DNA from 3 places in the Serratia montpellierensis genome. Region 1 is predicted to be linked to each of the others. Evidence: predicted binding sites of a transcription regulator. Region 1 holds the regulator's gene; each other region holds the start of a gene.
What was found. The regulator Fur, encoded in region 1, represses iron uptake genes when iron is present. The targets are predictions, from matches to a motif close to ATAATAATGAGAACNACTATCAA.
Positions count from the first base shown of each region.

Region 2: feoA (ferrous iron transporter A) is a predicted target of Fur. The motif match lies at 3,010-3,032, and genes of this name have one in related genera.
Region 3: FUU19_RS16080 (isochorismate synthase) is a predicted target of Fur. The motif match lies at 2,093-2,115, and genes of this name have one in related genera.

Region 1 covers NZ_VOSN01000005.1:739,271-754,973, reverse strand. Annotated here, with positions in the region: gene nagA (N-acetylglucosamine-6-phosphate deacetylase) at 1-22, opposite strand, end outside; gene nagB (glucosamine-6-phosphate deaminase) at 41-841, opposite strand; gene nagE (N-acetylglucosamine-specific PTS transporter subunit IIBC) at 1,176-3,212, shown strand; gene glnS (glutamine--tRNA ligase) at 3,453-5,117, shown strand; gene chiP (chitoporin ChiP) at 5,697-7,100, shown strand; gene chiQ (ChiQ/YbfN family lipoprotein) at 7,148-7,474, shown strand; gene FUU19_RS08975 (beta-N-acetylhexosaminidase) at 7,488-10,145, shown strand; gene fur (ferric iron uptake transcriptional regulator) at 10,391-10,837, opposite strand; gene fldA (flavodoxin FldA) at 11,167-11,706, opposite strand; gene ybfE (LexA regulated protein) at 11,971-12,258, opposite strand; gene ybfF (esterase) at 12,515-13,288, opposite strand; gene seqA (replication initiation negative regulator SeqA) at 13,513-14,055, shown strand; gene pgm (phosphoglucomutase (alpha-D-glucose-1,6-bisphosphate-dependent)) at 14,133-15,703, shown strand, end outside.
Region 2 covers NZ_VOSN01000004.1:143,450-148,074, forward strand. Annotated here, with positions in the region: gene FUU19_RS04795 (FeoC-like transcriptional regulator) at 40-279, opposite strand; gene feoB (Fe(2+) transporter permease subunit FeoB) at 279-2,594, opposite strand; gene feoA (ferrous iron transporter A) at 2,667-2,891, opposite strand; gene FUU19_RS04810 (Tex family protein) at 3,498-4,625, opposite strand, start outside.
Region 3 covers NZ_VOSN01000013.1:905,688-910,312, reverse strand. Annotated here, with positions in the region: gene agp (bifunctional glucose-1-phosphatase/inositol phosphatase) at 1-1,106, shown strand, start outside; gene FUU19_RS16085 (4'-phosphopantetheinyl transferase family protein) at 1,268-1,960, shown strand; gene FUU19_RS16080 (isochorismate synthase) at 2,150-3,340, shown strand; gene dhbA (2,3-dihydro-2,3-dihydroxybenzoate dehydrogenase) at 3,443-4,201, shown strand; gene rarD (EamA family transporter RarD) at 4,203-4,625, opposite strand, start outside.

The DNA of each region.
Region 1 (15,703 bases):
GGCCGTGGGTTAAAGCGAACATCGTAGCCCCCTGCAAAGATTAAAGACTTTTCACGCTTTCCGCTTCTAACTCGCGGAAATATTTGACGGTTTTGACTTTCAGCTCCATGGTGGCCGGTTCGTCGCACACCACCACCGCTTTGGCGTGCAGCTGCAGGCAGCTGATGGTCCACATGTGGTTGATGTTGCCTTCCACTGCGGCTTCCAGCGCCTGCGCCTTGGCATGGCCGGTCACCAGGATCATCACTTCTTCGGCATCCAGCAGCGTGCCCACGCCGACGGTCAACGCATATTTCGGCACCAGGCTGACGTCGCCGCCGAAGAAGCGTGAGTTGGCGATGCGGGTGTCTTCGGTCAGCGTTTTGATGCGGGTGCGCGAAGCCAGGGACGAAGCCGGCTCGTTGAACGCGATATGGCCGTCGATACCCACGCCGCCCATGAACAGGTTAATTTTGCCGTAAGACTTGATCTTCTCTTCGTACTGGCGGCACTCGGCGTCGACATCCGCGGCGTTGCCGTTCAGCAGGTTGATATTTTCACGAGGGATATCAACGTGGTCAAAGAAGTTGCGGTACATGAAGGTGTGGTAGCTTTCCGGGTGTTCCTGCGGCAGGCCAACGTACTCGTCCATGTTGAAAGTCACAACATGCTTAAAGCTTACTTCACCTGCTTTGTGCATCGCAATCAGATGTTTGTAGGCTTCCAGCGGCGTGCCGCCGGTAGGCAGGCCGAGGACAAACGGGCGCTCTGCGGTTGGCTTGAATGCGTTGATGCGTTGAACGATATGACGCGCGGCCCATTTGCCGACTTGTGCGGTATCTTTCAGTGGGATAAGTCTCATCTAACACCTCTTGGGATAAGTAAACTAAAGCTATACTGTACGGGCCTGCGGGAGTCTTAAGCGTAACCCAGCTTGATGATTCTCGCGTGAATCGTCCGTCCGGTTGATTTTTTGAATGATAAAATAAGTTTTGTGTGATGGCCAGCAATCTGGGAGGGAAAGACTACTTTTTGTGATAAATATCACCAAAAAGGGAGGTTTTAATTTGCGATACAAAATAAATTTTTTACACTCGGCATGAGTGATACGTGCCAAGCATTGTTTCTAAAAAGGTAGTGAGAGATCCAAATAAACTACTAATAGGGTCCGTCCGCGGACAACATAGGGGGAAAAGGTGAACATTCTTAGTTATTTGCAAAAGGTGGGACGGGCGCTGATGGTGCCGGTCGCCACGCTGCCTGCCGCCGCCATCTTGATGGGCGTCGGGTACTGGATTGACCCTGTTGGTTGGGGCGGCGACAACGCGCTTGCCGCATTATTTATCAAATCCGGTTCAGCCATTATCGATCATATGGCCGTGCTGTTCGCCATCGGTGTGGCCTACGGCATGTCCAAAGACAAGGACGGCTCTGCCGCACTGACCGGCTTCGTCGGTTTCCTGGTGCTGACCACCCTCTGTTCACCGGCCGCCGTGTCGATGATTCAGAAGATCCCCCTCGACCAGGTGCCTGCCGCGTTCGGCAAAATTGAAAACCAGTTCGTCGGTATTCTGGTGGGTATCATCTCCGCCGAAGTGTACAACCGCTTCAGCGGCGTCGAGCTGCCTAAGGCGCTGTCGTTCTTCAGCGGCCGCCGTCTGGTGCCGATCCTCATTTCCTTCCTGATGATCCTGGTCGCCTACATCCTGATGTATGTCTGGCCAGTGGTGTTCGGCGCTCTGGTGAGCTTCGGCGAACACATCCAGAAATTGGGCTCCGCCGGCGCGGGCATCTATGCCTTCTTCAACCGTCTGCTGATCCCGGTCGGCCTGCACCACGCGCTGAACTCGGTGTTCTGGTTCGACGTGGCCGGCATCAACGATATCCCTAACTTCCTTGGCGGCCAGCAGTCGATCGAAGCCGGTAAAGCGGTCGTCGGCATCACGGGCCGTTATCAGGCGGGCTTCTTCCCGATCATGATGTTTGGTCTGCCGGGCGCAGCGCTGGCTATCTATCACTGCGCGCGCCCTGAGAATAAGGCGAAAGTGCTGGGGATCATGATGGCGGGGGCATTCGCTGCCTTCTTTACCGGCATCACCGAACCGCTGGAATTCTCCTTCATGTTTGTGGCGCCGGTGCTGTATGTGCTTCACGCGATCTTGACCGGGATTTCCGTCTTCATCGCCGCCAGCATGCACTGGATTGCCGGTTTCGGCTTCAGCGCCGGTTTGGTGGATATGGTGCTGTCGTCGCGCAACCCGTTGGCGACCCACTGGTACATGCTGATCCCGCAAGGTCTGGTGTTCTTCGTTATCTACTATGTGGTGTTCCGCTTCACCATCAATAAGTTCAACCTGATGACCCCGGGCCGCGAGCTGGCGGTTGCCGGTGACGAAACCGACGGTTATGACGTCAACGTCAACAGCAACGCCGGTAAAGACGAGAACGAAACTACCACGCTGGCCCGTCGCTACGTCGGCGCGATCGGCGGTTCCGACAACCTGACCGGCATCGACGCCTGCATCACCCGCCTGCGTTTGAACGTGAAGGACTCTGCGCTGGTGAACGACGCATTGGCGAAACGCCTCGGCGCATCGGGCGTTATCCGCCTGAACAAGCAGAGCGTGCAAGTGATCGTCGGCACCCGTGCTGAACTTATCGCCAGCGCAATGCGCAACGTGATTGCGGCCGGCCCGGTGGCGGCTGCGGCAGCCTCGGCAGCGGCCCCTGCTGCGGAAGCCAAACCGCAGGCGGTACCGAACGCGCCGAAAGTCGCGTTTGAAACGCTGGTGGCGCCGGTGACCGGCGAAGTCGTGGCGCTCGATCAGGTGCCGGACGAAGCTTTCGCCAGCAAGGCGGTAGGCGACGGCCTGGCGATTCGCCCGACCGACAACATCGTCGTGGCGCCGGCGGACGGCACCGTGGTGAAAATCTTCAATACCAACCACGCGTTCTGCCTGGAAACCGATAAGGGCGCCGAGGTCGTGGTACATATGGGGATCGACACCGTCGCACTGGAAGGCCAGGGCTTCAAACGCCTGGTGGAAGAGGGCGCGGAAGTGAAAGCCGGTCAACCGATTCTGGAACTGGATCTGGATTATCTGAACGCCAACGCGCGTTCGATGATAAGCCCGGTGGTGGTCAGCAACGCTGACGACTACGCCGGCCTGGCGGCGCTGGCCAGCGGCTCGGTGGTCGCCGGTCAGACCAAGCTGTACGAGATCCAAAAGTAAGGCCGTTTTTACCTGAGTAGTACCGGGGGCTGGCCACGCACCATGGTGGAGTTTGCCCCGACTTGGCGGGAAGAGAGCGATCTCTTCCCGCTTTTTTTATTCCGTTTCGCCCCACGGCGGTGCGCTGCGCGCCGATGGTGCAACGCGCCGCATTTTTCGTGAAACAAACGGTTGTTTCCAGACGTGGCTTGTTGGATCATAGGCGGTTATGTGTAGCGCTTTGCATTGAGGAACAGTGAAATGAGTGAGGCTGAAGCCCGCCCAACCAATTTTATCCGTCAGATCGTCGATGAAGATCTGGCGTCGGGGAAACACACGTCGGTACATACCCGCTTCCCGCCGGAGCCTAACGGCTATCTGCATATCGGCCACGCCAAGTCCATCTGCCTGAACTTCGGCATCGCCAAGGACTATCAGGGCCAGTGCAACCTGCGTTTCGATGACACCAACCCGGTGAAAGAAGACATCGAGTTCGTGGAGTCAATCAAGCACGACGTGGAGTGGCTGGGCTTTGAGTGGAGCGGCAACGTTCGTTACTCCTCAGACTATTTCGATCAGCTGCACCAGTATGCGGTTGAGCTGATCACCAAGGGCCTGGCCTACGTCGATGAGCTGTCGCCGGAGCAGATCCGTGAATATCGCGGCACCCTGACCGCGCCGGGCAAAGACAGCCCGTACCGCGATCGCAGCGTGGAAGAGAACCTGGCGCTGTTCGAGAAGATGCGCAACGGCGAGTTCGCCGAAGGTGCCGCCTGCCTGCGCGCCAAGATCGATATGGCTTCGCCGTTTATCGTGATGCGCGATCCGGTGCTGTACCGCATCAAGTTCGCCGAACACCACCAGACCGGCAACAAATGGTGCATCTACCCGATGTACGATTTCACCCACTGCATTTCCGATGCGCTGGAAGGGATCACCCATTCGCTGTGTACCCTGGAATTCCAGGATAACCGCCGTCTGTATGACTGGGTGCTGGATAACATCACCATTCCTTGCCACCCGCGTCAGTACGAGTTTTCGCGCCTCAACCTCGAATATGCCATCATGTCGAAGCGCAAGCTGCACCAGCTGGTGGCCGAGAAGATCGTCGAGGGCTGGGACGATCCGCGTATGCCAACCGTCTCCGGTCTGCGCCGTCGCGGTTATACCGCCGCCTCGATTCGCGAGTTCTGCCTGCGCATCGGCGTGACCAAGCAGGACAACAACGTCGAGATGGTCGCGCTGGAATCCTGCATTCGCGACGATCTGAACGAGAACGCCCCGCGCGCCATGGCGGTGCTGGATCCGGTGAAAATCGTCATCGAGAACATGGGCGATGCGGTGGAAATGGTCACCATGCCTAACCACCCGAACAAGCCGGAAATGGGCAGCCGCGATGTGCCGTTCAGCCGCGAGATCTATATCGATCGCGCCGACTTCCGCGAAGAAGCCAACAAGCAGTACAAGCGTCTGGTGCTGGGCAAAGAAGTGCGTCTGCGCAATGCCTACGTGATCAAGGCCGAGCGCGTCGAGAAGGACGAAGCGGGCGAGATCACCACCATCTTCTGCAGCTACGATGCGGAAACGCTGAGCAAAGATCCTGCCGACGGCCGCAAGGTGAAGGGCGTGATCCACTGGGTGTCTGCGGCGCACGCGCTGCCGGCGGAAATTCGCCTGTACGATCGCCTGTTCAGCGTGCCTAACCCGGGCGCGGCGGAGGACTTCCTCTCCACCATCAACCCGGAATCGCTGGTGATCAAGCACGGCTTCGTTGAGCCGAGCCTGGCGGCCGCACAGCCGGAGAAAGCCTATCAGTTCGAGCGTGAAGGCTACTTCTGCGCCGACAATCGTTATTCGTCGGCCGAGCATCTGGTGTTTAACCGCACCGTCGGCCTGCGTGACACCTGGGCGAAAATCGAAGGCTAATCTTATTCGCCTCGAAAATTAATGAATCAGCGCGGCTTTAAGCCGCGCTTTTTTTATGCCTGCGCTCGGCTCACGATCTATTCCTCTCTCATTTTCTCCGGGATGCGTTTAATTAATGGCGACGCATTAACCCATTAGTTTTCTTATATTGGCTTTATTAGTCTTCATTTTTTCTTATATATTCGTGATGCGAATTAATTTCATTTGGAGAGCGCTCTCAATTTTTATCGTCTGACTGACGAATTTAGTCAGGCTGAAACCATTAATCGTCTCTGGTTGACCTTGTATCTCAATTTATTCTGATTTAATTGAATTTTTTATTCGACACTCTCCATGATCACCGACGTAACAAAATCTCACTGATATGTGCTCCTTGTCATACTTTGACAAATCTCCCGCATTTTTCATTTGATAATTCGCGTCGCGAAAAATAGTCTGTCTGTAGCAATTAGTGCTGTGGGAATAACATCTCGTCGGCAATATTTTTTACCCGTTCGGGTTTTTTATTGGCAGTCGTGCAGGGCAGTGGTGAACACAGGCGGCTGCAACTTTTAAGTTAAGTCAAAGAGGAATTTCAATATGGGTACGCACGGTGCTCAGCGTAAAACGCTGGCGCTCGCAGTCGCGGGCGCGCTGTTGGGAACAGGGTTTGCCATGGCGCCTGAGGCGAAAGCCGCAGGGTTTATCGATGATTCCACGCTGACCGGCGGCATTTATTACTGGCAACGTGAGCGCGACCGTAAAGATCTCAATCCAGACAGCAAGGATTACAACCAATACACCACCAACCTGTCGCACTCCACCGCCAACCTGAGCCTGGATTTCGCGTCGGGCTACGCCTGGGACATGTTCGGTCTGGACGTCGGCGCCTTTACCGCCATCGAGCTGGCAGAATCCAGCGCCAGCGGCCACCCGAACGAGATCGCGTTCTCCTCTAAAAACCGTACCTACGACGAAGACTATTCCGGTGACAAAGGCGGCGTGAGCCTGTACAAAGCCGCCGCCAAATTCAAATACGGCCCGGTCTGGGCGCGCGCCGGCTATATTCAGCCGAGCGGCCAAACCCTGCTGGCACCGCACTGGAGCTTTATGCCGGGCACTTATCAGGGGGCCGAAGCCGGCGCCAAGTTCGACTACGGCGATGCCGGCGCGTTGAGCTTCTCCTACATGTGGACCGACAAATACAAGGCGCCGTGGCATATCGAGATGGACGACTTCCGCCAGAATGATAAGAAAACGCGCGTCTCCTACCTGCACTCGCTGGGCGCCAAGTACGATTTCAAAAACGATCTGGTGCTGGAAGCCGCCTTCGGCCAGGCGCAGGGTTATGTGAATCAATACTTCACCAAGGCGTCTTACAAATTCGATGTGCTGGGCAACCCGCTGACCACCAGTTACCAGTTCTACGGTGCGGAAGACCGCATCAGTAACAAGAACGATCCGAACAGCATCTACGACGGCCTGGCCTGGCTGCAGGCGCTGACCTTCGGTTACACCACCGGTCAATTCAACTGGCGTCTGGAAGGCACCATGGTCAAGGCGGAAGGCAACCAGGGCTTCTTCCTGCAGCGCATGACCCCGACTTACGCCTCGTCCAACGGTCGTCTGGACGTGTGGTGGGACAACCGCTCCGACTTTAACGCCAACGGCGAGAAAGCGGTGTACGCCGGCGTGATGTATGACCTCAGCAACTGGAACCTGCCGGGCATGGCGGTCGGCGGCTCCTACGTTTACGCCTGGGACGCCAAGCCGAGCACCAACCCAATCTACGATCAGAGCCAGCGCCTGAAAGAGAGCGCCTGGAGCCTGGACGCGATGTACACCATCCAGGAAGGGCGTGCCAAGGGCACCCTGATCAAGCTGCACTACACCCAGTATGACAACCACACCAACATCCCGAGCTGGGGCGGCGGTTACGGCAACATCTTCCAGGACGAGAAAGACGTCAAGTTCATGGTCATCGCGCCATTCACCATCTTCTGATGCGTTCCCCGGCCTCGCCGCCGGGGGGCAGTTAAGGGAATTCAACGATGAAAAAAATCATGCTGATGTTGGCGGCCGCCGCGGCCTTGAGCGCCTGTGCGCAACCCGCCGCGCCGCCGGAAGACGCCAAATTGAAGCAGGCATACAGCGCCTGCATCAACACCGTCGAAGGCTCGCCGGAGCGTCTGCAGCCCTGTAAGGCGGTGCTGAACGTGCTGAAACAAGAGAAGCAGCACCAGCAGTTCGCCGCGCAGGAAACGGTGCGGGTGATGGATTATCAGAACTGCATTATGGCGGTGCACAGCGGTAACGGTCAGGCTTACGACGCCAAGTGCGGCAAGCTGTGGCAAGAAATTCGCGATAACAATAATTAAGAAGGACGAGAACATGAACGCATTCAAACTGAGCGCATTAGCCGCGTTGACGGCAACGATGGGATTCCTGGGCGGCATGGGAAACGCCATGGCCGATCAACAGCTAGTGGATCAGCTGAGCCAGCTGAAGCTGAACGTGAAAATGCTGGATAACCGCGCCGGCGAAAACGGCGTGGATTGCGCGGCACTGGGCGCCGACTGGGCCTCATGCAACCGGGTGTTGTTCACCCTCAGCAACGACGGCCAGGCGATCGACGGCAAAGACTGGGTCATCTATTTCCACAGCCCGCGCCAGACCCTGCGGGTAGACAACGACCAGTTCAAGATCGCTCACCTCACCGGCGATCTGTACAAGCTGGAGCCGACCGCCAAATTCAGCGGTTTCCCGGCCGGTAAGGCGGTGGAAATCCCGGTGGTCGCCGAATATTGGCAGCTGTTCAGAAACGACTTCCTGCCGCGCTGGTATGCCACGTCCGGCGACGCCAAGCCGAAAATGTTGGCGAATACCGACACCGAAAACCTGGACCAGTTTGTGGCGCCGTTCACCGGCGACCAGTGGAAGCGTACCAAGGACGACAAAAACATTCTGATGACGCCGGCTTCGCGCTTTGTCAGCAATGCCGATCTGCAGACGCTGCCTGCCGGCGCGCTGCGCGGCCAGATCGTGCCGACGCCGATGCAGGTGAAGGTTCACGCGCAGGACGTCGATCTGCGCAAAGGGGTATCGCCGGATCTGAGCACGCTGGTTAAGCCGGCGGCGGACGTCGTCAACCAGCGCTTCGCGCTGCTGGGCGTGCCGGTTCAGGCCAACGGTTACCCGATCAAAACCGACATCCAGCCGGGCAAATTTAAAGGCGCGATGGCGGTGCCGGGTGCCTATGAGCTGAACATTGGCAAGAAAGAGGCGCGGGTGATCGGCTTCGATCAGGCCGGGGTGTTCTACGGGCTGCAGTCGATCCTGTCGTTAGTGCCGAGCGACGGCAGCGGCAAGATCGCCACGCTGGACGCCAGTGACGCGCCGCGCTTCCAGTATCGCGGCATTTTCCTCGACGTGGCGCGCAACTTCCATAAGAAGGACGCGGTGCTGCGCCTGCTGGATCAGATGGCGGCCTACAAGCTCAACAAATTCCACTTCCACCTGAGCGATGACGAAGGCTGGCGCATCGAGATCCCCGGTTTGCCGGAGCTGACGGAAGTCGGCGGCCAGCGCTGCCACGATCTGAGCGAAACCACCTGCCTGCTGCCGCAGTACGGCCAGGGGCCGGACGTCTACGGCGGCTTCTTCAGCCGTCAGGACTATATCGACATCATCAAATACGCTCAGGCGCGCCAGATTGAGGTGATCCCGGAGATCGACATGCCGGCACACGCCCGCGCCGCGGTGGTCTCGATGGAAGCGCGCTATAAAAAGCTGCATGCCGCCGGGAAAGAGCAGGAGGCCAACGAATTCCGCCTGGTGGATCCGACCGATACCTCCAACACCACCTCCGTGCAGTTCTTTAACCGCCAGAGCTACCTGAACCCGTGCCTGGACTCTTCCCAGCGCTTTGTCGACAAGGTGATCGGCGAGATCGCCCAGATGCATAAAGAGGCCGGCCAGCCGATCAAGACCTGGCACTTCGGCGGCGACGAAGCGAAAAACATTCGCCTGGGCGCCGGCTATACCGACAAGGCGAAACCGGAGCCGGGCAAAGGCATCATCGATCAGAGCAACGAAGACAAGCCGTGGGCCAAGTCGCAGGTTTGCCAGACGATGATCAAAGAGGGCAAGGTGGCCGACATGGAGCACCTGCCGAGCTACTTTGGCCAAGAGGTCAGCAAGTTGGTGAAAGCGCACGGCATCGACAGAATGCAGGCCTGGCAAGACGGCCTGAAAGACGCCGAGAGCGCGAAGGCGTTCGCCACCTCGCGCGTGGGCGTCAACTTCTGGGACACGTTGTACTGGGGCGGTTTCGATAGCGTCAACGACTGGGCCAACAAAGGGTATGAAGTGGTGGTCTCCAACCCGGACTACGTCTATATGGACTTCCCTTACGAGGTTAACCCGGACGAGCGCGGTTACTACTGGGGCACCCGCTTCAGCGACGAGCGCAAGGTGTTCAGCTTCGCGCCGGACAACATGCCGCAGAACGCGGAAACCTCGGTCGACCGCGACGGCAACCACTTCAACGCCAAGAGCGACAAGCCGTGGCCGGGCGCCTACGGGCTGTCCGCTCAGCTGTGGAGCGAAACTCAGCGCACCGACCCGCAGATGGAATACATGATCTTCCCACGCGCGCTGTCGATGGCAGAACGCGCCTGGCACCGCGCCGGTTGGGAGCAGGACTATCGCGCCGGCCGCGAATACAAAGGCGGGGAAACCCACTTTGTCGATACCAAGACGCTGGAGAAAGACTGGCTGCGCTTCGCCAATATCCTGGGCCAGCGGGAACTGGCCAAGCTGGACAAGGGTGGCGTCGCTTACCGTCTGCCGGTGCCGGGCGCACGCGTAGCGGGCGGCAAGCTGGAGGCGAATATCGCGCTGCCGGGGTTGGGCATCGAGTACTCCACCGACGGCGGCAAGCAGTGGCAGCGCTATGACGCCAAGGCCAAACCGGCGATCTCCGGTGAGGTGCAGGTGCGTTCGGTCAGCCCGGACGGCAAGCGCTACAGCCGCGCCGAGAAGGTCTAAGCCCGGTGCAACGGCCTGCAGCCCTGGCGGCGGCCGTATAACGAAGGGGGAAGGCGTTCGCTCGCGCGTGTCGGCGTAGGGCGGACGTTGTAGTGAGAGTAGTACGTGGAGTAGCAGTGCCGCTGCAATTGTGATATTTCATGACATGATTTTCCCCCGGCTTGTCCGGGGATTTTTTTGTCCGTTGTACGGCGGGCATAAAAAAACCGCCTCGGTGTGAGGCGGTTTTTCAAAGCCGGTCAGGCTTACTTCTTGTCGTGCAGCGTTTCGTCTTCGCGGCAGTCACCGGTTTCACAGTGGCCGTACAGGTACAGGCTGTGGTTGGTGAGCTTGATGCCGTGCTGCTTGGCGATATCACGCTGGCGCACTTCGATGGATTCGTCGCTGAATTCGATCACTTTGCCGCAGTCCAGGCAAATCAGGTGATCGTGGTGATGCTGTTGGGTCAGCTCGAACACGGACTTGCCGCCTTCGAAATTGTGACGTGTCACAATGCCCGCATCGTCAAACTGGTTCAGTACGCGATAAACCGTTGCCAGCCCGATCTCTTCGCCCATATCAATCAGTTTTTTGTACAAATCTTCCGCACTGACGTGATGGCATTCCGGATTTTGCAGTACTTCCAGGATTTTGAGTCGCGGAAGCGTGACTTTTAAGCCGGCCTTCTTCAATGCGATGTTGTTGTCGGTCATGCGAATTCAGTCCTGTTACTATGCTAATCAAGTTGAGGCGTACTCGCCTGTGGCATCGGTCGGCACAAAGAGTTAATGCGTCTCATTATAGAACCGGTTGTACTAAATGGAAACCGCCGGTTGTTAACAAAGATATAATTGCACTATTGCATGTTTTGCATGCAACGCCTTGATGGATGGGATAAACCGATATCTCAGTCTACCGTGACGGGGTGGGAAGTTACAAATCTGTAGCTTCTATCGCAGCAATCCCTGCTGCCGATGACGGCCCTGTGGGCACACTATGCACTTTACAGGGCCTTTGTTCAACCTTTCGCCAGTGCCGGGGCTTAGCCGACGATATCGGCCAGGCTCAGCTCTTCGACGATCTGTTTGACCCAAGCGTCCACGCGCTCGTTGGTCAGCTCCGGCTGACGGTCTTCGTCGATCGCCAGACCGATGAAGTGATCGTCGTCCGCCAGGCCTTTGGAGGCCTCGAAGTGGTAGCCTTTGGTCGGCCAGTGGCCCACGATGGCCGCGCCGCGCGGTTCGATGATGTCGCGAATGGTGCCCATCGCGTCACAGAAGTATTCCGCGTAGTCTTCCTGGTCGCCGCAGCCGAACAGCGCCACCAGTTTGCCGTTGAAGTCGACTTCTTCCAGCGTCGGGAAGAAATCATCCCAGTCACACTGCGCTTCACCGTAGTACCAGGTCGGGATACCCAGCAGCAGAATATCGAACCCTTCCAGGTCTTCTTTGCTGCTTTTAGCGATGTCATGCACTTCAGAGACGTCGTCGCCAAACTGTTTCTGGAGAATTTTCTGGATCATTTTGGCAATGTTTTCGGTATTGCCAGTGTCGCTGCCAAAGAAAATGCCTACAGTAGCCATATCGCGTATAACCTTTAAATTCAAGTAATTGCATTACTCGACGCCGGCACTGCCGCCGCTGACGCCGATTAAAATGATGCCATGGCAAGAGCCTTTCGCCTCCGGGGCGGGCGCCGACAGGCGCAGTCTCTTACCGGTAAATGCGTATCATGCCAGAAAGTGGCGCCGGGGTTTTATCGCATTTATGCGATGCCGGAGAATGAAGAAAAGCGTGGTCGATCCGGCGTTGTCCTTAACGCCGCGCCGCACGTGCGGCCGAAGAGATCAATGTTCCGGCTGTTCTTCCGCCAGTTGCGCCAACAGCATCTGCTCGATGAGCTCGCTGCGGCTGATGTTGCGCTGTTCCGCCAGTTTGTTCAGGGCGTCCACCGCATCCGCGTTGATTTTCAGCTCTACGCGCCGCAATCCACGCACTTTATCGCGCCGTAACTGATTGCGCTTATTGATTCTAAGCTGTTCATCGCGGGAAAGCGGGTTGGTTTTCGGGCGCCCCGGACGGCGTTCATCTGCGAACAGATCCAGCGTCGTGCGATCCGTTTGTTCTTTTGCCATAGGTAGCGGTACTGCAAGGGAGTTTGCATCAAAAAGCGCTCGCACGCTTCCGGAGGCATCGATTAACACACTTCGGGCCAATAAACCCTAACCCAAATTCACCCCCGAACCGGCGTTCGCGAACGCGCTGGCGCGGTGGCAAAATTATAGCGCGCCATATTACCCCAGCAGATGGAGCGACGACAATGCCTAACTGCGGGCTAAACGCGCTAAGCCGTTATCTTTAGCGCGTTTTTTCGCCAGGTAAGTGCATTTTTCAGGCTTCGTCGAGGAAACGGTGAATGGCGCGCAGCACCGCTTCCGGTTTTTCGGCGTGCACCCAATGGCCGGTGCCGGCGACGACGTGCGCGCGGGCCTGCGGGAACTGGCGGGCGATATCCGCACGGTAGCTGTCCTGCACGTACGGCGACAGGCCGCCGCGAATGAACAGGGTCGGATGCGGCCAGGCCGGAACTTCCTGCCAGCCGGTGATGTCTTCGTAGCGTTCGATCAGCACCGGCAGGTTGAAGCGCCATTCGCCGTTGTGGAAGGACTTCAGCAGGAACTGGATCACGCCTTCTTCCTGCAGGTAGTCGCGCATCAGCTGGGCAGCCGCCTGGCGCTGGGTGATGCCGGCGGCGCTGACGGCCTTCAGCGCGGCGAAGATCTCGTCGTGGCGGCGGGTCTGGTAATTCACCGGCGCGACGTCGATGACGATCAGCCTGGCGACGCGCTCGGGCGCGATGGCGGTCAGCGCCATCGCCGCTTTGCCGCCCATCGAATGGCCGATGACGATCGATTTTTCCAGCTGCAGTTCGTCGAGCAGCGCCAGCAGATCCTGCGCCATGGCGGGGTAGTTCATGTCGTCGGCGCGCGGAGAGAGGCCGTGGTTGCGCAGATCGACCTTGATCACCGTGTGCTGTTTATGCAGATCGCGCGCCAGCACGCCCAGGTTGTCCAGATTGCCGAACAGCCCGTGGATCAGCAGCACCGGCAGCGCGTCTGACTCGGCGGCCAGCAGTTGATAATGTAATTTCATGGCGAAGTTCATACTGAGAGAGATTCAGATTAGGGTATCATGATTGAATCGCACGATGAATCATGCGGAATTTTCGCGGCGCGGGCTTGGCAGTGCCGGCTATAGGTATTAGTCTGCATTTGCCGTCCGGAGGCACATTGTTGTGTTCGCCCCAGCGCTTTTAACCTTATAATCCCATGGCTTGAATGCAGGATCTGGCTTCAGGTTCTAAGTAGAAAAAACAGTATTGGATAAAGATGAAAACTATTGAAGTCGACGAAGAGCTTTACCGTTATATTGCCAGCCACACGCAACACATCGGTGAAAGCGCGTCCGATATTTTACGCCGCATGTTGAAATTCACCGCCGGGCAACCGGTACGCGCGTTGCCTGCCGCCAGTGCGTCGCAGTCTGCCGAACTGGAAAAAGCGGCGCCGGCGCAGCGTCCGCGCGATCGCGTGCGCGCCGTGCGTGAACTGCTGCTGTCGGATGAATATGCCGAGCAGAACAAAGCGGTCAACCGTTTCATGCTGGTGCTGTCCACGCTGTATACCCTCGATGCCGCCGGTTTCGCCGCCGCCACCGAGGCGTTGACCGGCCGTACCCGCACCTATTTCGCCGGCGATCAGCAGACCCTGCTGGCCAACGGCACGCATACCAAGCCGAAGCATGTACCGGGCACCCCTTACTGGGTGATCACCAATACCAATACCGGCCGCAAACGCAGCATGATCGAACACATCATGCAGGCCATGCAGTTCCCGGCGGAACTGATCGAGAAAGTTTGCGGTACCGTCTAATTTAGCGAACAGCCCGTCATGATGGCCGTGCGCGACGTATTTGCCCGGTCACCGACAGGGATGAGGGAGATATGTCGATGGCGAATAATCCACGTGCCGGGCAGCCCGCCCGCCAAAGCGATCTGATCAACGTAGCCCAGCTGACGTCGCAGTACTATGTGCTGCAACCGGAAGCCGGCAATGCCGCACATGCGGTGAAGTTTGGCACCTCCGGCCACCGCGGCAGCGCGCAACGCCACAGCTTCAACGAAGCACACATCCTCGCCATCGCTCAGGCGATCGCCGAAGTTCGCCATCAGCAGGGCACCACCGGCCCGTGCTACGTGGGCAAAGACACCCATGCGCTGTCCGAGCCGGCCTTCATTTCCGTGCTGGAAGTGCTGACCGCCAACGGCGTCGACGTGATCGTGCAGGAAAACAACGGCTTCACGCCAACGCCGGCGGTATCGCACGCCATTCTGTGCCACAACCGCCGCGGCGGTGCGCTGGCCGACGGCATCGTCATTACGCCGTCCCACAACCCGCCGGAAGACGGTGGCATCAAATACAATCCGCCGAACGGCGGCCCGGCCGACACCAACCTGACGTCGATGATCGAAAAGCGCGCCAACGAACTGCTGGCGCAACAGCTGAAAGGCGTTCAGCGTCAGTCGCTGGACAAGGCCTGGAACAGCGGCCACCTGCACGCCAAAGATCTGGTGCAGCCGTATGTCGAAGGGCTGGTTGAGGTGGTCGACATGCCGGCTATCCAGCGTGCCGGCCTGAAACTGGGCGTGGATCCGCTCGGCGGCTCCGGCATCGCCTATTGGCAGCGCGTAGCGGAACACTACAAGCTGGATCTGACGCTGGTGAACGATTCCATCGATCAGACCTTCCGCTTTATGCATCTGGACCACGACGGCATCATCCGCATGGACTGCTCGTCCGAGTCGGCGATGGCCGGCCTGCTGGCGCTGCGCGACAAATTCGATCTGGCGTTCGCCAACGATCCGGATTACGACCGTCATGGCATCGTCACGCCGAAAGGCCTGATGAACCCGAACCATTACCTGGCGGTAGCCATCAACTACCTGTTCCAGCATCGTCCGCAGTGGGGCGCCGATGTGGCGGTCGGTAAAACGCTGGTGTCCAGCGCGATGATCGACCGCGTGGTGGCCGACCTGGGCCGCAAGCTGGTGGAAGTGCCGGTTGGCTTCAAGTGGTTTGTGGACGGCCTGTTCGACGGCAGCCTGGGCTTCGGCGGCGAAGAGAGCGCCGGGGCCTCGTTCCTGCGCTTCAACGGCAAACCGTGGTCGACGGACAAAGACGGTATCATCATGTGCCTGCTGGCAGCTGAAATCACTGCGGTAACCGGTGAAAATCCGCAGCATCACTATGACGATCTGGCCAAGCGCTTCGGTGCGCCAAGCTATAACCGCATCCAGGCACCGGCGACTGCGGCGCAAAAAGCGGCGCTGTCCAAGCTGTCGCCGGAGATGGTCAAAGCCAATACCCTGGCGGGCGACCCGATCACCGCCCGTCTGACCGCCGCACCGGGCAACGGCGCATCGATTGGCGGCCTGAAAGTGATGACCGACAACGGCTGGTTCGCGGCCCGTCCTTCCGGTACCGAAGAGGCTTACAAGATCTACTGTGAGAGCTTCCTCGG
Region 2 (4,625 bases), on a different contig from region 1:
CCTTCAACGGCAAGGGGCGCCGCTCGGCGCCCCTGATCGTCAGGCCTTCAGCCGGTAGAAAACCGTGCTGCACCCCTGGCCCTGCGGGCAGCCTTTGCAACTGCCGCTCAGACAGGCGCCGTCATCCTGTTCGATGCGCTCCACTTTCCCCATTGCCGCCAAACGGTCCAGCATCGCCTGCACCAGTGGCAGCGGCGTCGCCAGCGAGTGGCTGAGCTGCTGCGCCTGAGCGCTGCCAAGCAGCGCCAGCGCATCGCGCACCTGCAGCAGCCCGGCCATCAGTGGCAGCTCCCCTTGGCGCCCTGGCAACAGGCCGCCGGCGTAGCGTTGCCCAGGCGAACCGTGACGCGGCTGCGCGCCCGGCGCAAGCCGAACAGCACCAGCAGGTTCACCAGTACCACCACCAGGATCGCCGTCAGGCTGTACTGCGGGTGTTGGTTGAAGGTGGCCACCTGATAGAACAGCGTCGCCAGCGAGTAGGCCACGTTCAGCCCCCACAGAATAGAGAAGGTCATCCAGCCGCGGCTCGATTCACGGGCGATGGCGCCCATCACCGAGACGCAAGGCACATACAGCAGCACGAAGATCAGGTAGCTGTAGGCGGAGATGCCGGAGCCGAATTTGCTGCTCATCACGCCCATCGAGCCGACGCCCATCTCGCCGTCGCCCTTGCTGGCTTCGATGGGGTTGGAGAGCACGCTCAGGCTGAAGGTGTTTTTCAGGCCGTCCCAGGTTTCGTTCAGCGCGCCGCCCAGCTCATCGAGCAGGTTGAAGTTGGCGGCGTCGAACGCCTCTTTGTTGATGTGCTCGGCGGTGTACAGCGTGTTCAGCGTGCCGACCACCACTTCTTTCGCCATCGCGCCGGTCACCAGACCGACGGTGGCCTGCCAGTTATCGCTGTGGACGCCCATCGGCTGCAGCAGCGGCGTCAGCACTTTGGAAACTGAGGCCAGCGCGGAGTCGTTGATATTGTCGACCGTCTTGCCGCTGAACGAGAAGCTGTTCAGGCCGCCGATGAATATGCTGGCCACCACGATCACCTTACCGGCGCGCAACACGAAGCCTTTCAGCCGCTGCCAGGTTTGCAGCAGCAGGCTTTTCAGGTGCGGCACGTGGTAAACCGGCAGCTCCATCACGAACGGCGAGGCTTCGCCGCGCATGAGGGTGTATTTGAGCACCAGACCGGTGAGGATCGCCACCGCAATGCCGAGCATGTACAGCGAGAACACCACTCCGGCGCCGTCCTGGCCGAAGAAGGCGGCGGCGAACACCGCGAAGATCGCCAGACGGGCGCCGCACGACATGAACGGCGCCATCATGATGGTAATCAGGCGTTCGCGCTGGGCGTCCAGCGTCCGGGCGCCCATGATGGACGGCACGTTGCAGCCGAAACCGACGATCAGCGGCACGAAGGATTTACCCGGCAGCCCGAGCGCCTGCATCAGGCGGTCCATCACGAACGCCGCGCGCGCCATGTAACCGGAGTCTTCCAGGAAGGACAGGAACAGGTACATCATGCCGATCTGCGGCACCAGCGGCAGCACGGTGTTGATGCCGCCGCCGACGCCCTGCGCCAGGAAAACGGTCAGCCAGTCGGGGAAGTGCAGGGTGTAACCGAGCCACTGAATGCCCTGAATGAAGATCGCCGCCGAGCCGATATCGAAGATCGGCTGCAGCGCGCCGCCGATGTTGATCGCCAGCAGGAACATCAGGTACATCACCAGCAGGAAGATCGGCACGCCCAGCCAGCGGTTGAGAATCACTTTATCCAGCATCTCGGTCAGGCGGTTGGGCATCGCCTGCTGCGAGTTGCTGACCGCGTCGCACAGGGTGGCGATAGACTGGTAGCGCGCGTCGGCGATCACCAGCGCCGGGTCTTCTTGCTGTTGCTGTTGCAATGCCTGGGTAGCCGCAGGCAGCAGCGCGACGGCGGGGCCGGCCAGCCGGTGGCTGTAGATGTCGCCTTCCAGCATCTGCAGCGCCAGCCAGCGGCGCTGTACTGCCGGCAGCGTTTGCGGCATGGCGTCGCTCAGCGTGGCGACCGCTTTCAGCAACAGCGGCGGATAGTTCACCAGCGCCTGCTGTTCGTTGATGTGATGATTGTCGATCATCTGCTTCAGCACGCCGATGCCGTCGGCGCGGGTGGAGACCATCGGCACCACCGGGCAGCCGAGGCGCGCCGACAGCGCGGCGACGTCGATATCGATATGCTGGCTTTTGGCGATGTCGAGCATGTTCAGCGCCACGATGCAGGGAATGCCCAGCTCCAGCAGCTGTAGCGTCAGATAGAGGTTGCGCTCGAGGTTGGAGGCGTCGACCACGTTGATCAGCAGATCGGCGTCGCCGCTCAAAATGTAGTGACAGGCGATCTGCTCATCGAGCGAGGTTTGCTCTGAAATGGTGGTCAGGGAATAGGTGCCCGGCAAATCGACCAGCCGCACGTCGGACTGCGGGGTGGTGAAATGGCCTTCTTTGCGTTCGACCGTCACGCCCGCCCAGTTGCCGACCCGTTGGCGTGCGCCGGTCAGCTGGTTGAACAGCGTGGTTTTGCCGGAGTTCGGGTTACCGATTAAGCCGATGGTGAGTTTTTTCATAGTTCAGCGTGTCGTCTTCAAGGAGAACAGCGCCGGCGCAAGGGCGCGTCGGCAAACGGAGGGCGCGCCGGCTCAGGACTGGCCGTCGAGCTGCAGCAGCGCCAGATCCTTCCTGCGCAGCACCAGGCTGACGCGGCGAGTTTTAATTTCTATCGGATCGCCCAGCGGCGCGACGCGCACCACGTCGAACGAAGAGCCGGGCAGCATGCCGAGCGATAACAGTTTCTGGCGATAGGCCGGCGCAATTTCACCGGAAAAGCCGACGATCTTATACGTGTGTTTAGGTTGAAGCTGCATGTGATTAACCTTCCGGGTGCCGATGAGCATCGGGCTGATGATAATTGGACGTTGCCGGCGAAAATGCCACGCCGTCGGCGGTATTCATCCATAAGGTCATGCAATAAAGTGAGCGCAAATAATAGTAATTATCATTATCGCGTTCAATACAAAAAGTAAGGGTATTGTAACCAATTATTATGGCGGCGACAGTTTTTGATGGCGTTGCCTTGATTAACGACGTTTTACCACCGCTTGCGAGCGGGAACAAATGAGAATGGCGAGTTAAATCAGTTACGTATTTGTAGCCGAGTTTTCTCGTTTGCAAATACCGATGGTTTTTTCCCCTTATTTATTTCCGCCCAAAGGCAATTCAATAACATTATTCCGGCGTAATGCGAGCGGTAACCATTTGTGTTTCGTTCACAATTTGCGAGATGAAATAGGCGTGTTAACGAAGTTGTTAATAAATGGCTGCGGAGAGGATTTTTGTTGCCTGAATAATGGGAGGGCGGTCACGCAGGAACGGGAAATAAAAAGATGACGGTTTATTGAGACGGGTCAAAAAATGCCGCAAGTTTTATTCGTCAGAAAGGGCGGAGCAGGCTCCGCCCTGTCGGTTCCGACTTAGCGTTTCTTACCGAACGCCGCCGCCAGCGCGTCGCCCATGGCGCTGTTGCCGGCCGGCGCCGCGTTGCGCGGTTTGGCCTTGTTGCCGCCCGCCGAACGGTTGGCGTTGTCGCGTGCCTGCGCTGGCGCGTTGCCGCCGCGGCGCGGTGAACCTTCGCCCGGCTGCTCATCCAGACGCATGCTCAGCGCGATGCGTTTACGCTGCAGATCGACTTCCATCACCTTCACTTTGACAATGTCGCCGGCCTTCACCACGGTGTGCGGATCTTCAACGAACTTGTCCGCCAGCGAGGAGATGTGCACCAGGCCGTCCTGATGCACGCCGATATCCACGAAGGCACCGAAGTTGGTGACGTTGGTGACCGATCCTTCCAGGATCATGCCCACCTGCAGATCGTTGAGGGTTTCCACCCCTTCGGCAAAGGTCGCGGTTTTGAACTCAGGGCGCGGATCGCGGCCCGGTTTCTCCAGCTCTTTCAGGATATCGGTAACCGTCGGCACGCCGAATTTGTCGTCGGTGAAATCGACCGCTTTCAGGTTGCGCACTGCCGAAGCGTTGCCCATCAGGTCCTGCAGCGCCTGCTCGGTGGCGGCCAGAATGCGCTGCACCACCGGGTAGGCTTCCGGGTGAACGGTGGAGGCGTCCAGCGGATTGTCGCCGTGGTTGATGCGCAGGAAGCCGGCGCACTGTTCGAAGGCTTTCGGCCCCAGGCGGCTGACTTTCAGCAGCTGTTCGCGGTTGCTGAAGCGGCCGTTCTCGTCGCGCCAGTTGACGATATTTTGCGCCATCATGCGCGTCAGGCCGGCCACGCGGGTCAGCAACGGCACCGACGCGGTGTTCAGATCGACGCCGACGGCGTTCACGCAGTCTTCCACCACCGAGTCCAGCTTCTTCGCCAGCTGGCTCTGGCTGACGTCGTGCTGATACTGGCCGACGCCGATGGATTTCGGGTCGATCTTCACCAGCTCCGCCAGCGGATCCTGCAGACGACGAGCGATGGACACCGCGCCGCGCAGCGACACGTCGAGATCCGGGAATTCCAGCGCCGCCAGTTCGGACGCGGAATACACCGACGCGCCCGCTTCGCTGACGATCACTTTCTGCGCCCGGACCTCACCGAACTG
Region 3 (4,625 bases), on a different contig from region 1:
TGGCCAACAACGGCAGCGTGCTGGCGCAGTCCACGCCGAAGGCCTGGCCGGCCTGGGAAACGCCGGGCGGCCAGCTGACCACCAAGGGCGGGGTGCTGGAAGTGTATATGGGGCACTATTTCAACGCCTGGCTGAAGCAGACGGACCTGTTGCCGCAAGAGGGCTGCCCGACCGCCGGCAGCGTGTACGTCTATGCCAACAGCCTGCAGCGCACGGTGGCCACCGCGCAGTTCTTCAGCAACGGCGCGTTCCCTGGCTGCGACGTCAACGTGCATCATCAGGACAAGATGGGCGAGATGGATCCGACCTTCAACCCGATCATCACCGACACCGGCGAAGCCTTCAACCAGCAGGCGCTGGCGGCGATGAACGCCGCGCTGGGATCGCTGAAGCTGGACGCGGCTTACCAACAGCTGGCGAAGATCATCGATTACAAGGATTCCGCCGCCTGCAAGACCGACAAACACTGCGACCTGACCAAAGAAGCCAGCGTGATGAGCGCGGTGCCGGGCAAAGAGCCGGGCGTCTCCGGCCCGCTGCGGGTGGGTAACTCGCTGGTGGACGCCTTTATGCTGCAGTATTACGAAGGTTTCCCGATGAAAGAGGTGGCCTGGGGCAAAATCGCCACCCCGCACCAGTGGCAGCAGCTGGCGCAGCTGAAAGACGGCTATCAGGACTCGCTGTTCACCTCGCCGGTGGTGGCGCAGAACGTCGCCAAACCGCTGTTGACCTACATCAACAACGCGCTGCTCGGCGAGCGCAAACCGGACGCGCCGAAGCTGACGGTGCTGGTCGGCCACGATTCCAATATTGCCTCGCTGCTGTCGGCCATGCAGTTCCAGCCGTATCAGCTGCCGCAGCAATACGAGAAAACGCCGATCGGCGGCAAACTGGTGTTCCAGCGCTGGCGCGACGCGCAGAACGACCGTGAATTGCTGAAGATCGAGTACGTCTATCAGTCCACCGAACAGCTGCGCAAGGCGACGCCGCTGACGTTGCAAACCCCGCCGCAGCGGGTGACGCTGGCGCTGAAAGGCTGTCCGATCGACAAAGACGGTTTCTGCGCCTGGAGCGATTTCGAAAAGACCATGAAAGGCATCTTGTAATGCCCGCCCTCTCTCCCGCGCGCGGGGGAGAGGCCTCTCCCCATCCCGGCTAACGCGCCGCCGTGCCGGTCTTAACGCCATTTATTTTGCCCAGGGTCATTGTTGCAGGCCGTTTCGGGGGCTAACATCATCAGCCTGCCTGCTTATCATGGATATCGCCGTTGCCCACTTTTATCCGCAATATCGAATTTTTCACGCCCGACGGCTATCCGGGCCAGGTGGCGCGCTGCCAGTTTGCGCTGGCGGAGTATCGCGACGAGAATTTTCCCGAGGCGGGCTTTGCGCTGCCGGAGCATCTGGCGCGCGCGGTGCCGAAGCGTCGCGCGGAGTATCTGGCCGGGCGTGTTCTGGCGCGGCAGCTGTTGGAGCCGCTCGGTTTTGCCGATTTCACCCTGGCGCGTGGCGAAGATCGCGCGCCGCAGTGGCCGCCGGGCATCGCCGGGGCGCTGAGCCATAATTCGGATACCGCGCTGTGCGCCGTGCACCGCGAGAGCGGGCTGGGCGGCGTTGGGCTGGATGTGGAAACGCTGCTCTCCGACGTGCGGGCGGAGGAGCTGTGGGGGGCGATCGTTTCCCCGGCGGAGCGCGAGACGTTGCTGCGCGAGGCGCTGCCGTTCAATGAACTGCTGACGCTGACGTTTTCCGCCAAAGAGAGCCTGTTCAAGGCGCTTTATCCGCAGGTGCGCTGTTACTTCGATTTTCTCGATGCGCGCATGGTCGCCGTGGATACGCAGCGGCAGACGTTTGTATTAGCGCTGCTTAAGACCTTGACGCCAAATTGCTCCGCCGGCCGCCGGTTTAACGGGCGTTTTTGGCGTGAAGGTGACGACGTCACGACTTTTATTTTCTGTTAAAACACAATAATAACAGTGTGTTATTTCTTGCTGCGTCGTAACGCGGATTTGCCGCAGCGGGCGGAAAGATTCATTCATCGGAGATTGACCCACGATGGGGATCCGGTGTAATTTATCCTCCTTTTATAGCTAATGATAATTATTCGCATAAACATTATCATTGGTAAGGCGCAACAAAGGAGTGGTCTAGTGGCGACACTGACGACAGAAAACCAAACCTTCCCCGGGTTTGTGTACGCCGAACAATCGACCTTTTTGTACCGGTCCGAATTCCGTTCCCTCTCCGCCAGCGGCGTGTTCGAGCGTATCGAGACGCCGGCGTTCGGCGGCGAGCAGGAAGACAGCGCGCTGGCGCAGCATATCCGCCAGGCGCTGGCGCGCGCCAAAGCCGCCGGCCAGGAGACGCCGGTGGTGGTGGGTGCCATTCCGTTCGATACGCGCCGGCCTTCCAGCCTGTACGTGCCTGAAAACTGCCAGTTTGTCGCCAACGACAGCTTTACCCGCGCCGCGCGCCCGATGCTGCAACAGCCGCATCGCCTGGCCGCCTGCACCAGCATTCCGGACGAGCCGCGCTTCAAGCATGCGGTGGCGGAAGCGGTCAGCCGCTTTAAACAGGGCAAACTGGACAAGGCGGTGCTGTCGCGCATCCTCGACATCGAGCTGGAGCAGCCGGTGGCGGGCCACCAGATCCTCAATAACCTGATGGTGCAGAACCCGACCGGTTACCACTTTTCCCTGCCGCTGGCCGATGGCGGCGTGCTGATCGGCGCCAGCCCGGAGCTGCTGATCCGCAAGCAGGGCGGCGAGATCCACACCAACCCGCTGGCGGGTTCGGCACGCCGTCAGGACGATCCGCAGCAGGATCGCCTCGGCAGCGAACGCCTGATGCGCTCGACCAAAGACAAATACGAACACAAGCTGGTGATCGACGACATTCGCCGCCACCTGGCGCCGCTGTGCGCCAGCCTGAGCGTGCCCAGCGGCCCGTCGCTGCTCAGCACCGGCACTATGTGGCATTTGTCCACCCGCATTCGCGGCGAGCTGCTGAACCCGAATCTCAACGTGATGCAGCTGGCCTGCCTGCTGCATCCGACGCCGGCGCTGTGCGGCTTCCCGACCGAGAGTGCCCGCCAGCTGATCGCCGATCTGGAACCGCACGATCGCGGCCTGTTCAGCGGTATCGTCGGTTGGTGCGACGCCAACGGCGACGGCGAGTGGGCGATCGTCATCCGCAGCGGCCTGCTGCGCGGCAACCGGGTGCAGCTGTTCGCCGGCGCGGGTATCGTCGCCGCCTCGACGCCGCAGTCCGAGTGGATGGAAACCGCCGCCAAACTGGGTACCATGCTCAACGCTTTCGGCCTGAACAGCGGCGCGCTGTAGGGCCTCTTTGCGGCGCAGTGCGCGCCGCATCCTATCCTTTTCGCAGGAGATAACGATGAACAACAACATGACCCGGCTGTGCGCCCGGATGGCGGTGTGCGCATGAGCATTCAGATGGATTTCACCGGCAAACGCGTGTGGGTGACCGGCGCGGCGCGCGGCATCGGCGAGCAGATCGCCCGGCATTTTTTGACGCAGGGCGCCGAGGTGGTGGGGTTTGATCGCGAGTTCGCCAATCCGGATCTGCCTTACCCTTGCGTGACGCTGGACATCAGCCGGCCGGAGCAGGTGGAGGCGGTGTGCCGCCAACAGCTGGCGGAGAACCCGCGACTGGACGTGTTGGTCAACGCCGCCGGCATTCTGCGCATGGGCAATACCGAAGATCTGAGCGTGGATGACTGGCATCAGTGCATCAACGTCAACGCCTCGGGGGCGTTTTACCTGTTCCGCGCCGTGCTGCCGCACTTCAAGGCGCAGCGCAGCGGGGCGATCGTCAGCATCGGCTCCAACGCCGCGCATGTACCGCGCGCGCAGATGGCGGCCTACTGCGCCTCCAAGGCGGCGCTGACCAGCCTGAACCACTGCGTGGGGCTGGAAATGGCGCCGTTCGGCGTGCGCTGCAATCTGGTGTCGCCGGGCTCGACCGACACGCCGATGCAGCGCGGCATGTGGCAGACCGACGATGCGCAGCAACGCACCATCGCCGGCTTCCCCGAGATGTTCAAGCTGGGGATCCCGCTGGGCAAAATCGCCCGTCCGGACGAGATCGCCAACGCGGTGTTGTTCCTGGCCTCCGACCTGGCCAGCCACATCACCATGCAGGACATCGTGATCGACGGCGGCGCGACGCTGGCCGCCTGAGTCAGACCCGCTGGCGGCGCAGCAGGTGCTGCGCGCCTTCCGCCGCCAGCAGCAGCACCGCCAGCCAGATCGCCAGATAGGTTGGCCATTCGCTTTGGCTGATGCTCTCGCCGAGCAGCAGCGCGACGATCACCAGCAGCACCGGCTCCACATAGCTCAGCAGGCCGAACAGGCTGAACGGCAGCAGGCGGCTGGCGAGGATGTAACACACCAGCGCCACGGCGCTGATGACGCCGAGCAGCGGAATGCGCCAATACAGCTCGGCATTGATCGACAGCGCCGCCGCGCCGCCGTCGCCGAAGGCGAACCAGGCCGCCGCCGGCAGCATCAGCGCCAGCTCGCACCACAGCCCGCCGAGATTGTCGGTGCCGAAACGCCGCCGCAAAATAAAGTAGAGCGGATAGCCCAGCGCCACCACCAGCGT